One region of the Streptomyces fagopyri genome, then DNA from elsewhere that is predicted to be linked to it. Evidence: riboswitches for the same ligand, from Rfam matches in the RefSeq annotation. Region 1 holds a riboswitch; each other region holds the start of a gene.
The links. Region 1 has a riboswitch for cobalamin ahead of GFH48_RS30460 (cobalamin biosynthesis protein). Riboswitches for the same ligand answer to the same signal wherever they lie in the genome.
Positions count from the first base shown of each region.

Region 2: linked by a shared signal. The riboswitch ahead of GFH48_RS00065 (prenyltransferase/squalene oxidase repeat-containing protein) and the one ahead of GFH48_RS30460 (cobalamin biosynthesis protein) in region 1 are both predicted to bind cobalamin.
Region 3: linked by a shared signal. The riboswitch ahead of GFH48_RS03200 (CbtB domain-containing protein) and the one ahead of GFH48_RS30460 (cobalamin biosynthesis protein) in region 1 are both predicted to bind cobalamin.

Region 1 covers NZ_CP045643.1:7,053,231-7,057,957, reverse strand. Annotated here, with positions in the region: gene GFH48_RS30475 (lysozyme) at 1-607, shown strand, start outside; gene GFH48_RS30470 (inorganic phosphate transporter) at 787-2,031, shown strand; gene GFH48_RS30465 (hypothetical protein) at 2,044-2,268, shown strand; cobalamin riboswitch at 2,457-2,597, shown strand; gene GFH48_RS30460 (cobalamin biosynthesis protein) at 2,705-3,676, shown strand; gene GFH48_RS30455 (cobyric acid synthase) at 3,673-4,727, shown strand, end outside.
Region 2 covers NZ_CP045643.1:15,095-19,821, reverse strand. Annotated here, with positions in the region: gene GFH48_RS00070 (cobalamin-binding protein) at 1-861, opposite strand, end outside; gene GFH48_RS00065 (prenyltransferase/squalene oxidase repeat-containing protein) at 1,009-2,421, opposite strand; cobalamin riboswitch at 2,517-2,654, opposite strand; gene GFH48_RS00060 (prenyltransferase/squalene oxidase repeat-containing protein) at 3,088-4,727, shown strand, end outside.
Region 3 covers NZ_CP045643.1:757,596-762,322, forward strand. Annotated here, with positions in the region: gene GFH48_RS03190 (hypothetical protein) at 1-126, opposite strand, end outside; gene GFH48_RS03195 (CbtA family protein) at 1,373-2,131, opposite strand; gene GFH48_RS03200 (CbtB domain-containing protein) at 2,151-2,366, opposite strand; cobalamin riboswitch at 2,402-2,546, opposite strand; gene GFH48_RS03205 (hypothetical protein) at 2,620-2,832, opposite strand; gene GFH48_RS03210 (enoyl-CoA hydratase/isomerase family protein) at 2,862-3,965, opposite strand; partial or broken gene GFH48_RS38960 (acyl-CoA dehydrogenase family protein) at 3,962-4,220, opposite strand; gene GFH48_RS38965 (hypothetical protein) at 4,151-4,291, opposite strand; gene GFH48_RS03220 (multicopper oxidase family protein) at 4,472-4,727, opposite strand, start outside.

The DNA of each region.
Region 1 (4,727 bases):
CTCCCACCAGAAGTACGTCGACTGGCAGAGCGCGAAGGCGAACGGCGCCCAGTTCGTCTACGTGAAGGCCACCGAGTCCCACACCTACCGCAACCCCTACTTCGACCAGCAGTACGACGGGGCGTTCGACGCGGGCATCCTCCGCGGCGCGTACCACTACGCAATTCCTAACAAATCGTCCGGAACCAGGCAGGCCGCGTATTTCGTACGCAACGGAGGCGTCTGGCAGGCCGACGGCCGGACGCTGCCGCCCGCGCTCGACATCGAGTACAACCCGTACAGCAGGCACAAGTGTTACGGCATGAGCAAAACCGGGCTCGTGCACTGGATCCAGGACTTCAGCGACGAGCTCGAACGGGAGACGGGCCGCCGCCCGGTGATCTACACGACCGCCCACTGGTGGACCACCTGCACCGGGAACAGCCGCGCCTTCGCCGCGGACCACCCTCTCTGGCTGGCCCGCTACGACTCATCGGACATCGGCGCGGTGCCGGGCGGCTGGTCGACGTGGACGTTCTGGCAGTACGACAACAACGGGGCCCTGCCGGGTGACCAGAATCTCTTCAACGGATCCCTGGCCCGGCTGAAGAGACTCGCGAGGGGCTGACGGAGCCCGATATTCCGCCTTCGTTCGAACCACGGGCCACTCCGCGGGCGTTCACGCCGACACAAACGGAGGGGAGAACCGTGGTTCGATACACCCCTAAGCCCGCCTCAGTTCATCTTCCGTTCACTCAGGTTGCCTACGGTCCAACTGCCACTGACGTCAAACAGAAGCCTGGGTAAATGGAACACATCACGCTCCTCCTCGGAATCGTGATCGTCACCGCTCTCGTGTTCGATTTCACGAACGGTTTCCACGACACTGCCAACGCGATGGCGACGACCATCTCGACCGGCGCTCTGAAGCCCAAGACGGCGGTGGCCATGTCCGCCGTGCTGAATCTCGTCGGTGCGTTCCTCTCCGTGGAGGTCGCCAAGACGATCTCCGGCGGACTCATCAACGAAGAGGGCATACGCACCGAAGTGATCTTCGCGGCGCTCGTCGGCGCCATCCTCTGGAATCTGCTGACCTGGCTCCTGGGTCTGCCCTCCAGTTCCTCCCACGCGCTGTTCGGTGGTCTGATCGGCGCCGCGGTCATGTCGGCCGGCTGGTCGTCGGTGAACGGCTCGACCGTCGTCACCAAGGTCCTGCTCCCCGCGGTCGCCGCGCCCGTCGTGGCCGGATTCGCCGCGATGCTGGCCACCCGGCTGACGTACCGGATCAGCAACCGCGCCGACCAGAGGGCGACCGCCAAGGGCTACCGCGCCGGCCAGATCGCCTCGGCCGGTCTGGTCTCGCTGGCGCACGGCACGAACGACGCGCAGAAGACGATGGGCATCATCACCCTCGCCCTGGTCACCGGAGGCGTGATCGCTCCCGGCTCGAACCCTCCCACCTGGGTCATCGTCTCGGCCGGTACCGCCATCGCGCTCGGCACCTACCTGGGCGGCTGGCGCATCATCCGCACGATGGGCAAGGGGCTGACCGACCTCGCGCCGCAGCAGGGCTTCGCCGCCCAGACCAGCGCCGCGACGGCCATCCTGGCCTCCTCGCACATCGGCTTCTCCCTCTCCACCACCCAGGTCTGCTCGGGCGCCGTGATGGGCTCGGGTCTCGGCCGCAAGGGCGGTGTCGTCCGCTGGTCGACCGCGACCCGGATGTTCGTCGCCTGGGGCCTGACCCTGCCGGCCGCCGGACTGGCCGGCGCCGCCGCCGAGTTCCTGACCAAGCAGGGCACCTGGGGCATCGTCCTCACCGGCGCGCTGCTGGTCGCCGGCGCCGGCGTCATCTGGACCCTGTCCCGGCGTCAGCCGGTCACCGTCGACAACGTCAACGACGTCGCCGCCGAGCCGGCCGGTGTCGTCACCACCGCGATGGCCGCGGTCGTCCCGCCGCCCGCGGGCCCCGTCGCCGGAGACCGGTCCGGCGATCTCAAGACCACCATCCCGTCCCCGGACGCGGAGCCCACCCGCCCGGCCACGGTGTAAGGACAGAACAGCATGAACATCGACTGGGCAGCCCTCGGCTCCGTCTTCGGAGTCAGCCTCGTGGTCACCGTGGCCCTCGTCGGCCTCTTCACCCTCGGCATCGTCGGTCTCACCAAGCGCGAGTCCGCGTCCGCCCAGGGTGGTTCGGCCGCTCTCGCGGTCACCGGCGCGTACGTCTGCTTCGCCGCGTGCGCGGCGGCGGTGGCGTACGGGATCTATCTCATCGTCGGCAAGTGACCTCGCGCGGGTGACCGCGCTCCGGCAAACAGCCTGAATCGGGCTTCACTTCACGTGGGGTGCGGGACGGATCACCGTCCCGCACCCCACGCGTATGCCGTCCCTCACCCCACGCGCACGTCCTCCCCCGCCCCTCGTCATGTGGGCCTTCGCACACTCTCCCCTCGCAGGTCAACGGCAAGTTGACGGGTCCTGCAACCCGTGGTGGACTGCCGGAGCCAAGTACGGCGACAGAAGAGGAAGCCGGTGTGAATCCGGCGCGGTCCCGCCACTGTGACCGGGGAAGGAACTCCCCGGGAGCCAGGAACTCTCACCGCCGGTCTCGTCGAACCAGGGCGTGGACACCCTGAGTGAGGACATATCGCCATGCGCGGCTGCCCGTTGCGGGTCTTGATGAGTACGAGGGTTCCACTTCACCCCACGGCCGGCTGACCCCGTGCGTGCCGATCGCGTCTTCGCGTACGGCGCCGCCACCGGCCTCCTCGGCGACCTGCTGCTCGGCGACCCCCGCCGGGGTCATCCGGTCGCCGCGTTCGGGCGGGCCGCGGGAGCCGTGGAGCGGATGCTGTGGCGGGACCACCGCGGATGGGGAGCGCTGCACACCAGCGTCTGCGTCGGGGGCGCCGGTGCGCTGGCCGCGCTGGCGAGCCGCTGCGCACGCCGTTCCCGTACCGCGTCCATCGCCCTGACCGCCGCCGCCACTTGGGCCGTCGTCGGGGGCACCTCCCTCGGGCGTGAGGCGCGGGCGATCGGTGCCGCGCTCGGCACCGGTGACGTCGAGGCCGCCCGCGCACGGCTGCCGCACCTGTGCGGGCGCGACCCCCAGGCGCTGGACCGCGACGGCATCGCGCGGGCCGTCGTCGAGTCGGTCGCCGAGAACACCTCCGACGCCGTGGTGGGCGCCCTGGTGTGGGGAGCGGTCGGCGGTGTGCCCGGACTGGTCGCCTTCCGCGCCGTGAACACGCTCGACGCCATGGTCGGGCACAGATCCGCCAAGTACCTGCGGTACGGCTGGGCTTCCGCGCGGCTCGACGACGTCGCGGGCTGGCCGGGAGCGCGGCTGACCGCGGCGCTCGCCACCGTCGCCGGCGACGACCCGCGCGGGGCGGTGCGCGCCTGGCGCGCCGACGCCCGCCGGCACCCGAGCCCCAACGCCGGTCCCGTGGAAGCCTCGTTCGCCGGATCGCTCGGGGTGCGGCTCGGCGGGCCCCTCTCGTACTCCGGCCGGATCGAGCACCGGCCCGTCCTCAACGACGGCGGGCGCGCCGTGCGCGTCGGCGACATCGAACGGGCCGTACGGCTGTCACGGCGCGTCGGCTGGCTCGCCCTGGGCGCGAGTGCCGCGGGACGACTGCTGGCCGGGCGGCTGATCGCCAGGGGCCCCCTCACGAAAGGGCGTACGACATGAGCGGCGGTCTCCTCGTCGCCGGAACCACCTCCGACGCCGGCAAGAGCGTCGTGACCGCCGGGATCTGCCGGTGGCTGGTGCGGCAGGGCGTCAAGGTCGCGCCCTTCAAGGCGCAGAACATGTCCTTGAACTCCTTCGTGACCCGCGAGGGCGCCGAGATCGGGCGCGCCCAGGCCATGCAGGCGCAGGCCGCCCGCGTGGAACCGACCGCCCTCATGAACCCCGTGCTGCTGAAGCCGGGCAGCGACCGGAGCAGTCAGGTCGTGCTCATGGGCAGACCGGTGGGCGAGATGACCGCCCGCGGCTACCACGGCGGCCGGCAGCAACAGCTCCTGGGCACCGTGCTGGACTGCCTCGCCGAGTTGCGGGGCACATATGACGCGGTGATCTGTGAGGGGGCCGGCAGTCCTGCCGAGATCAACCTGCGGCGGACCGACATCGTGAACATGGGGATCGCGCGCAACGCGCGGCTGCCGGTGCTCGTCGTCGGCGACATCGACCGCGGCGGTGTGTTCGCCTCGTTCTTCGGGACGGTCGCGCTGCTGTCCCGCGAGGACCAGGAGTTCGTCGCCGGATTCCTGGTCAACAAGTTCCGGGGTGATGTGTCCCTGCTGGAGCCCGGACTCGACATGCTCAAGGACCTCACCGGACGCCGTACGTACGGGGTGCTGCCCTTCCGGCACGGCCTCGGGATCGACGAGGAGGACGGCCTGCGCGTCTCCTTGCGGGGCGCCGTACGGGAGTCCGCGGTCGCCGGGCCGGTCGGCGAGGACGTCCTGCGCGTCGCGGTCTGCGCGGTCCCGCTGATGTCCAACTTCACGGACGTGGACGCGCTGGCCGCCGAACCCGGCGTCGTCGTACGGTTCGTGGACCGGGCCGCGGAACTCGCCGACGCCGACCTCGTCATCGTGCCCGGGACCCGGGGGACGGTGGCGGCGCTGCGGTGGCTGCGGGAACGCGGACTCGCGGAGGCCGTCCTGCGCAGGGCCCGCGAGGGCCGGCCCGTGCTCGGCATCTGCGGCGGCTTCCAGATCCTCGGTGAACACATCGA
Region 2 (4,727 bases), 7.0 Mb from region 1:
GTGCAGTACGTGGGCCAGCACCTCCACCCCGCGGACCACGCGCGGTCCGGGGCGGTTGAAGTACGCGGGGCCGTCCAGGACCCACACCCTGCCGGTCCGGACGGCCGGCAGTTCGCTCCATCCGGGCAGCGAGGTGAGCAGATCGGATTCGCGCAGCGTGCGTTCGGGTGCGGACCCGCAGGGCATGACGAGGACGACGTCCGGATGCGCTGCCCGGACGTCGTCCCACGTCATCGGCTTGGTGTGTTCACCCGGTGAGGCCAGGAGCGGTTCGCCGCCGGCATGGGTGATCTGCTCCGGCACCCAGTGACCCGCCGGCCACAGCGGGTCGAGCCATTCGACGGCGACGACGCGGGGGCGCGGCCGGCCCGAGGTCAGCCGGGCCACCGTGGCCAGCCGGGCCGACAGCTCCGCCGTGTGTCGTTCGGCCCGCTCGCGGACGCCGAGGAGGTCGCCGACGGTGACCAGGCACCGCAGGACGTCCTGGAGGGTGCGGGGTTCCAGGCTCAGGACACGCGTGTCGGCGTCGAGGAGGCGAACGGCGCTGCTGACCTTCTCGTAGGAGACGGCGCACACGGCACACAGGTCCTGAGTGAGCAGGACGTCGGGGCGCAGTGCCGCGAGCGCTCCGGTGTCGAGCGTGTAGAGAGAGGATCCGGAGTGTGCCGAGCCGCCGACGGCCTCCGAGATCTCGCGGCTGGTGAGGTCATCGGGGGTGAACCGGGCGCCGGTCACGACCGGGATGGACGCCACCGCCTCCGGTGGCCAGTCGCATTCGTGGGTGCGGCCGACCAGAGCTCCCAGCAGGCCCAGTTCGGCGACGATATCGGTCGCGGCGGGCAGCAAGGAGACGATACGCATGCGGCGACTGTAGGCGGTGCGCCGCCGTGTGCTGCGTCCCGCGCCGATTGAGGGCTTGGCGCCCCGTGCGGCATGGCACCCACACGGCCGGGCCGGCCGGAAGCACCTGGTCGGCGCCTCCGGCCGGTTCCGACGCGATCGGACCGGTCAGGCGCCCCAGCGCACCGCGATCGTGTCGCCGACGTTGATCACCTGCTGGCGGGTGGCCGCGGCGAAGGAGGAGCCGTCGACGCTGACCTTCCAGGTGTTGGAGCCGCTGTTGGCCTTGCCGTTGACCGTGGTGATCGTGCCGGTGCCGGATGAGGGCGTCACGCCCGTGACGCAGCCCGCGGGTGTGGCTGCGCTCGTCGCGGCGTCGAGCACAGCGCCGAGTGTCGTCGTCGTGCCGGTAGGGGTGAGGGACACCGAGCACACCTTGAGGCCGCCCGCGCCGTCGTCGACGGTCAGCGCCAGCTTCGTCGCCGTGCCCGAGGTGAAGGTGCTCTGGCCGACCCACTGCGGTGCGCCCGAGGTTACGGGGGTCGGCGGGGTGGCGGTGAAACCGCCGCCCGCGACGGCCCGCAGACCGTCGACCGACGCGTACGCCGACGGGGTCGTGTCACTCGGCAGGTACTTGAAGCCGCCGCCCGGGTTGAACTGCTGGGCAATCAGGAAATCGACGGGTGTCTTGCCCATGGAAGTGAGGAAGTCACCGGTCTGCGGGTTGATGCCGCAGGCGTTGAGTCCCGAGACGGCCCAGCCGTTGGAGTCCGTGTTGACTCCGAACATGGAGTTGAACGCGCCGCTGCCCGCGACCAGTTTGCCCTTGAGGAACGTCTTGGCCTGGACGATGTCGGTGTCCGTGTTGGGGACCCCGGAGACGCACAGCGCGGCCATCGCGGCGCCGGTCATGTCGATGTCGCTGGTTGCGGCGAGTTGGGTCGCGTTGCCTTCGGCCTTGCTGTAGTTCCAGCCGCCGTCGTTGTGCTGGTTGGCGCGCAGCCGGGCGATCATCGAGTCGCGCAGGGACTGGGGGATTCGCTGCCCACCGGCCTGCGTCTTGGCGCCGTTGAGGGCCAGGGCCGCGAAGACGGTTCCGTTGAAGTTGGCGGACGGACCGAAGTAGCCGGCCTCCGCGGTCTGCCAATAGCTGTAGATGTCGGCGACCAGGTTACGGGAGGCGGAGACGCGGGCCGGGTCGATGCCTGCCGCGTATCCGTTCAGGGTGGCCCGCTCGTAGTCGGTCACTACGGGGGTGGCCGACGGCCACGCGGAGGTCGCCAACAGGTTCCGGTAGACGGTTCTCGCGTTCTTGCTTGCGTCGCCGCCCGGCGTCACATCCACCGCCGCGGTTCCGGCGCTGGCGAAGGCGCTGAAGGCCCACTCGTTGGACAATCCGGACCCCGCGTACGAACCATCCGCGGCCTGGAGCGACTTGAGATACGTCACACCGTTCGTCTTCGATGTGGCGATCTGAGCGGGGGTCGACGTCGCCGCCGCGGGAAGAGCGGTGAGGACGAGGGCGCCGAGGGCGGCGGCCGTCGTGAGCGTGGCACGACGGATTTTCACATGACGGGACATGGCCTGCTCCTGGGATGAGGGACGCCGGCCGGCCCCGCGTGAACCACTGAGGAAGCGGCGGGTTCGGGCCGCCGTCCAAACGCGTGGATCGGCTTCCAAAAAGAGCTCGCCGTATGGGTGTTCGGGCTCGGAACGGCCCCTCGCCGTCCCACACCGTTGCGCGTCAGCCCCGGATTCGCACCAGGTTCCCCCACATGGCAGCGCAGGACGCTACCCGACGGGCCCGCCACCCGCCAGACACACTCGGGCCGAGCCTCCGGGCACCGTGCGCAATCCGGTGCCTCCACCTTGACGCTCTCTTTGACTCGGTGTTCAATTCCGGCTGATACGTACTCAACTCCAGGGGAAGCCGGTCGAACGCCGGCGCTGACCCGCAACCGTAGGCCCGGCAACGACCGGGCGAGCCGGAACACCTGGAGCCTGATGTTCAGGGACAAACGCCGTCGAGGACTACGGCGTGGTTCGACCAGCTCTCACCGCGGTGACACCGTGTTCGGTGAGAGCCTTTGACCACGCTCGGAATCCTTGCCGGCACACGACAAGGGGCCGGGGGCCGTGGTGGGGACCGACAAGCGCACAGACCGGCGTTCGGGGAAGAGACGCATACCCGTGCTGTCCGCAGCGACGGCACTGCTCGTGCTCGCGGCCTCCGGGTTGACCTTCCTCATGGTGTCTCCCGCGGCGGCGGATCCTCTCGGGGACTGCACCGCGACCAAGGGCGCCGTCGTCGCCGTCGACTTCGGTCCCTTCGGCGGACCGGTGGAACGCGGTTGCGACACCACCCCGACGACCGGCTACGACCTGCTGCACGAGGGCGGCTTCAATACGACCGGGACCGAGCACGACGGCCCGGCCTTCATCTGCCGCATCGGCGCCGGTTCCTTCAACTCCGGCACCCAGTATCCGACTCCGGACAAGGACGACTGCGTCCTCACCCCACCGGCCACCGCCTACTGGTCGTACTGGACCGCCTCCCCGGGACAGGACGACTGGACCTACAGCCAGTACGGCGCGATGGACCGCAAGCTGGGGGACGGAGACGTCGACGCCTGGGTGTACGGCGGCACCGACATCGGCGGCAGCACCGGACAGCCCACGTTCACTCCGGACGACGTACGCGCCGGCGGCACCGACACCCCGGACCCGGGGAACACGCCCACCGGCGCCCCGGGCGACGTCGACCTGGCGGCGGCCGGCGCATGGCTGAAGGGCAGTCTCGTCGACGGTGAGCGCATCGTCGACGACGGCGCCGACACGCCGAACCACCTGCTCACCACGGAGACGGCGTACGCCCTGGCCGCCGCCGACAGGAAAGACGCAACCGTCAGCAAGATCGCGGCGTTCCTCGCCGCCCACACCGATGATTACGCCTACCTCGCGGGCAAGGACGAGGCCCCCGACGCCACCGCCGCCGCCCGACTCGCCCTCCTCGCCGAGATCACCGGCCAGGACCCGACCGGCTTCGGCGGCCACGACCTGATCGGCGACCTGAAGAAGAACGTCTGCGCCGCGGGCCCCGAATCCGGTGAAGCCACCCCGGGCTGCACCGCAAAGGGAGACTTCCGCAACGCGACCTATGCCGACGGCCAGGCCCTGTCCGTTCTGGCCCTGCTGCGCGCCGGCGTGACGCCCCCGGCCGACACCGTCGAACGCCTCACCCAGGTCCAGTGCAAGGACGGCGGCGTCACCAGCATCCTCATCCGGCCCGGCGAGTACTGCGACGGAGACCCGGCCACCACCGGTCTCGTGGCGCTCGTCCTGCAGAAGGCCGGTGGTCACGATGACGAAGTCGCCGAAGCCCGCGTATACCTGAAGAAGGCCCAGCGCGAGGACGGCTCGTTCCCCGGCTACACCGGCGCCACCACCGGCAGCGTCGCCGCGACCGCCTACGCCGCCCAGGCACTGCGGGCCCTCGGTGACACCGGCCGCGCCGACTCGGCGGTCGGCTGGCTGTCGCGGCAGCAACTCGTCGGCGGTGGTTTCGGGTTCGAGGAGGGAGCCACCGACCCCGCCCTCTACCCGACCCCGCCTGCGGTCCTCGCCGGGGCGGGCACCAGCCTGGTCACCCTCACCACCAAGAGCAGCGACCCCACCGAGCCGCCCACCAGCGAACCCCCCACCTCCCAGCAGCCCACCGGCCCGGCGCCAGGTGACGGCCCCGACCTGAAGAAGGGCGTCGCCTACCTCACCAGCGCCGCCAACCTCCGGCAGGGCCAGTACTACACCACCGGAACCGGCTCCTCCCGCGCGGACTTCGGGCTGACCATCGACGGTGCCTACGCGCTCGCCGCCACCGGCCTGAACAA
Region 3 (4,727 bases), 6.3 Mb from region 1:
GCGCGTGCCCCTGCCGATCAGGCCGGTCACGGTGTCGCGCCGGTCCAGGACGAGCCGCTGACCCAGGTGGTGGTCCGTGTGGTGGTCATGGACGGTGTCGGCCGACGTCTTCGCGATGCCGCGCACTTGGCAGTCACCTTCGGATCCGTTCCGGGCGATCCCTCTTTCGGTGTCCGGCGGACCCGGCGCGGACGCTATGATCCGTGATCACGCGACCACGATCCGCGTCGGACACCAGTACGTCGTGAAGCCTCGGCCTGCACGTTCCACACCTCGTTGCCACATGATCCTGGGGAGAGACCATGGGACAGGGGATGACCGGCGACCGCACCCGCGGCGTGGACATCTGTACGGCCGACGGGCCTCGGCCCCCGACCCACACGCCCGCCACTCTCCTCGGCCCGGCCGGCAGCACCAACGGGCCCGCCCCGTTCCGTCGCCACTCCACTCGGACCGTGGTGCTCGGCGGCCCCTGAACTGTTCGGTGATTGCGGCCACTTGGACGCCGGCGGCCTCTGTGGCGTGTCCTCACGGCGCACGGCCGACCCCCGGGTGCGGAATGAACGTACCGTCGCTCTCGTCGGTCCTCGGTCGACGGTGGAGCGGGGGCGCTCCCCGCTGCGGACAGCCGTTCCGTCCGCGGCCGAGGCTGCCCCGGACGCTCCACGGAGAACGGACGCGACCTGCCCGGGAGACGGGGAAGCCGGTCGCGGTGGACCGTTCGGACAGGTTGCCGCCGACCGACGGTCGAGTCCGTCGCCGTGGTCCAGCGGCGCGAGGTGGGCCGCCCCGCGGAAGGGCAGCCGGCCGGGGCGCGGTCGGTGCGAGCGGTGCAGTGTGCGGGACACCGTGGCGTAGTGGGGCAGGGGCCCCGCGACAGGCAGCGTTCGCGTCAAGGAACGCCGTCCGATGCGTGGTCCCGCCGTACCGGCCGGAAGACCTCCTGCCGGACGTACTCGACCCTTCGGCCGGCATCTCAAGTGGACCCGGCTGCCGCGCCGTTGAGACAGCGGGGAACGGGCCCGGCGTGAAGGCGGGACGGACGTCGCCCGTCAGGTCGCCGGCCGCCTGATGCCGACACGGGCCGCTCGTCGGCCCTCAGGAGCAGGCGCCGCCATCTCGCGCCCACCGAGTGCGCCGACCGCCGTTGTGGCCGTCCGGTCGCCCGGGATCGCCGCCCCTCCTCCCTCGCTGTCGCCGTCGTCGCCCGCACGCCACCGGGAAGGCGTCCGAGCCGTCCGCCAGTCTCCCGAGCCGTGGATTCCGGGAGAACACGCAGAGGGCCCCCGGACGGTTCCGGTGGGCCCTCTGCGTGTGATCGACGACCGGTGTCTCAGCCGTCTTCTCGGTGCGTCACCTCTGCGGGAACGCGTCAGTTCGTTACGGGAGTCGCTCCCGCCGCCACGGCCGCCGCCGGTCGCGGCGCCAGCAGTCGCTGCGCCAACTCACCGAAGACCAGACCGAATCCGGTCCACAGGGTGAGCTGGATGGCGAGGGCCGAGGTACGGAATCGCCACAGCAACGTGGCCGGGAAGTCCTTGGGGACCTCGTTGATGACCGGAAGGAACTCGTAGGCGATTCCGATCACGAGAGCGAAGAAGACGACCGCGGCGACGGTCCCGTACCAGGTGCCCCAACGGGGTGCGAGCCGCTTGCCGATGATCACGGCGGCGATCGCGAGAAGCACACTGAGCACCATCATCAGGAAGTACAGCGTCGTGCGCTTGCCGATGGTGTCGGGATCGCCGACGGACGGCGGGTTGGCCGGGTACTTCAGGAACGGCACGACGTAGACCGCGAGCAGGGCGCAGCCGGACAGCAGCAGCGCGGTCGCGCGCGGGCTGAAGCGGCCGACCCGGCCGAGCGCGAAGCAGTACGCGAGGGCGGCGATTCCGCCGAAGGCCACGCCGTAGATCAGCACGCCGGTGGCGAGGCCGCCGGTGGACTGAAGGCTACGGCTGACGATCTCGACCTCGTGCCCGTGTGCCGGGGCGTGGGCCTCTTCGAATCCGATGGCGTCGTCGACACTGGGCTCGCCCAGGAAGTAGGCGACGACGAGGGCCAGCACACCGGCGGCGAGACCGGCGAGCATGCCCCGCACGAGAAGATTTCTGACAGTTGCGGAGTTCATGGGTGCGCGGTGCCCCTCGTCAGTGGCAGGGGAAGCCGAGGAGGTGGCGGGCATCGTGCACCCACTCGTGGACGTCCTCGCCGGAGACGACGGCGGTGGCGCCCTGCTCGGCACCGACGAAATAGAGCAGGACCAGCATCAGGATGCCGAAGAAGACCGCCCAGGGGACGATCGTGCCGATCGGCAGCTTGGCGGGGATCGGGGTGGCTGTCGGCGGAGCGACGGTCTGCGCCATGGCAGGACCTCCTCGGGAGTTCGCGTCCCATCTCGGTGGTGCACAGGACGACAGCTGCGGGTCTGACTTGAGAGACCCCCCGAGGAGGGGGTCTCGTTCACAGTGGCGCGACCGTGCCGGATTTCCACCGGCTTCCGCCATGCCGTCGTCGATATCGCACTGACCGTACCGCGTGTCGGGTTCATGGCCAAGACCGTCCCAGCCGTCGTGATCTTCATCTCGCCGGGCAGGGCGGGCGGCCGTGACCTGTGGGTCAGCGGTGGATGAAGCGGGCCCGCGCCTCGTCGCCGGGGGCGCTCGTGCGCTCCTTCTCGTCGATGGCCGCGACGACCTCGTTCAAGTCGCCGAGTTCCAGGGCGTCGAGGACGTGGAGGGCGGCCGGCACCCGCGGGGAGAGGACGACTTGGACGCGGCCGCGTATCCGATCGGCCGTCATGACCGGGTTGGCGGCCGTGGCTGCGCCCATGTGCCCGATCCCACCGACCGCGACGGCGCTCACCAGGGAGCCTCGGGGGTGATGTCGGATGCGGCGAGGCCGAGTTCGCGCTCGCCGAGCGGGGTGAAGAAGCGTGCGACGTCCGCGTCGGTGACCTCGGCGAGCGTCGGTGGTGACCAGCGCGGGTCGCGGTCCTTGTCGATGACCTGGGCCCGGATGCCCTCCACGAGGTCCGGTTCGGTGAGCGCCGCGCAGGAGACGCGGTACTCCTGGTCCAGGACCTTCTCCAGTGAGCCGAGCCCGCGGGCCGCACGCATCGCGGCGAGGGTGACCTTGAGCGCGGTGGGCGACTTGGCGAGCAGGGTCTCCGCGGCCTGCTTGGCACCACTGTCCCCGTGGTCCAGCAGGCGGCCGATGATCTCCTCGACGGTGGCGGCGGAGTAACAGGCGTCGATCCATCCCCGTGCTTCCGCGAGCTCTCCGGGCGGCGCGGGCCTGACATGTCGGCCCAGCACCTCCCGTACCGGTGCGTGAGCGAGGTCCTGGACCAGGCGTGGCAGGGACCCGGACGGCACGTAGTGGTCGGACAGCCCGCACAGCTGGGCGTCGCCCGCGCCCACCGCGGTTCCCGTCAGCGCGAGGTGCGTGCCGAGTTGGCCGGGCGCGAGGGCGAGGAGGTAGGTGCCGCCCACGTCCGGGACGAAGCCGATACCCGTCTCGGGCATCGCGATGCGGGAACGCTCACCGGCGATCCGTACGCTGCCGTGGGCCGAGACGCCGACGCCGCCGCCCATCACGATGCCGTCCATCACGGCGACATACGGCTTCGGGTAGCGGGCGATACGGGCGTTGAGCCGGTACTCGTCGCGCCAGAAGGCCGCCGACGCCGTGCCGTCCCCGTTCTTGGCGTCGTCATGGATCGCGCGGATGTCGCCGCCCGCGCACAGGCCCCGCTCCCCCGCGCCGGTCACGACGACGGTCTCCACGGCCGGGTCGTGTTCCCACACCGTCAGCGCGGCGTCGATACGGCGGACCATGGCATGGGTGAGCGCGTTGAGCGCCCGGGGGCGGTTGAGGGTGAGGTACGCGGCACGCCCCTCGGTGCGCAGGAGCACGGAGTCGTCGGCGCCGGTGACCGCCCCGGCGTCATGGGCGCCGGTCATCCGAACGCCTCCGTCAGGCCGTGGGCGACGACAACACGCATGATCTCGTTGGTTCCTTCCAGGATCTGGTGGACACGGAGGTCCCGGACGATCTTCTCGACACCATGTTCGCTCACCACTCCTCCAGGTAGCCGCACCCCCGTGCGGTTGCCACGCCCGGCCCGCCACCGAGCAGCCGGTGCCGGTCACGAACCGCTCGGCCACGCCACGGAGGTGAGGTGCGCGCGGGTCGCCGCGGTCCAGGGCCGGGACCGCCGGACGGCGAAGGCCGGTGAGGCCACGACGACGTGGGTGGGACCGTCGGCGACGATGTCCCCTCCGGCCATGGCCACCGCACCGCCCCCCGGACGGGGGCCGGCTCCACGCGGCACCCCGGGTCACGGAATACACGACGTCTGACACCCGGCATCCGGACACCGGCGAGGTCAGCTCACCGTACGGGCAGCCCGGCCCCGGCCCTTCGGCCGGGACGAGCCGCCCATCCGGCGCGGGCGTGTGAACCCGGTCTACATCTTCATCCCGGCGTGCCCGCCCGCCTTCTGGTTCATCCCCATGGCGCCGTTCATCCCCATCAACATGTCATGGATTCCATGAACGGCCGACGGCATGATCACGAAGGGCCGCATCATGCCCTCGTCCTCGTGGTCCAGGATGTGGCAGTGGTACATCACCTTGCCGGTCTGCTCCGCCAGACGTCCGGCCACGGTGACGAGGGTGTTGGCGTTGACGGTGATGGTGTCCTTCCAGCCGGACTCCTCCGGC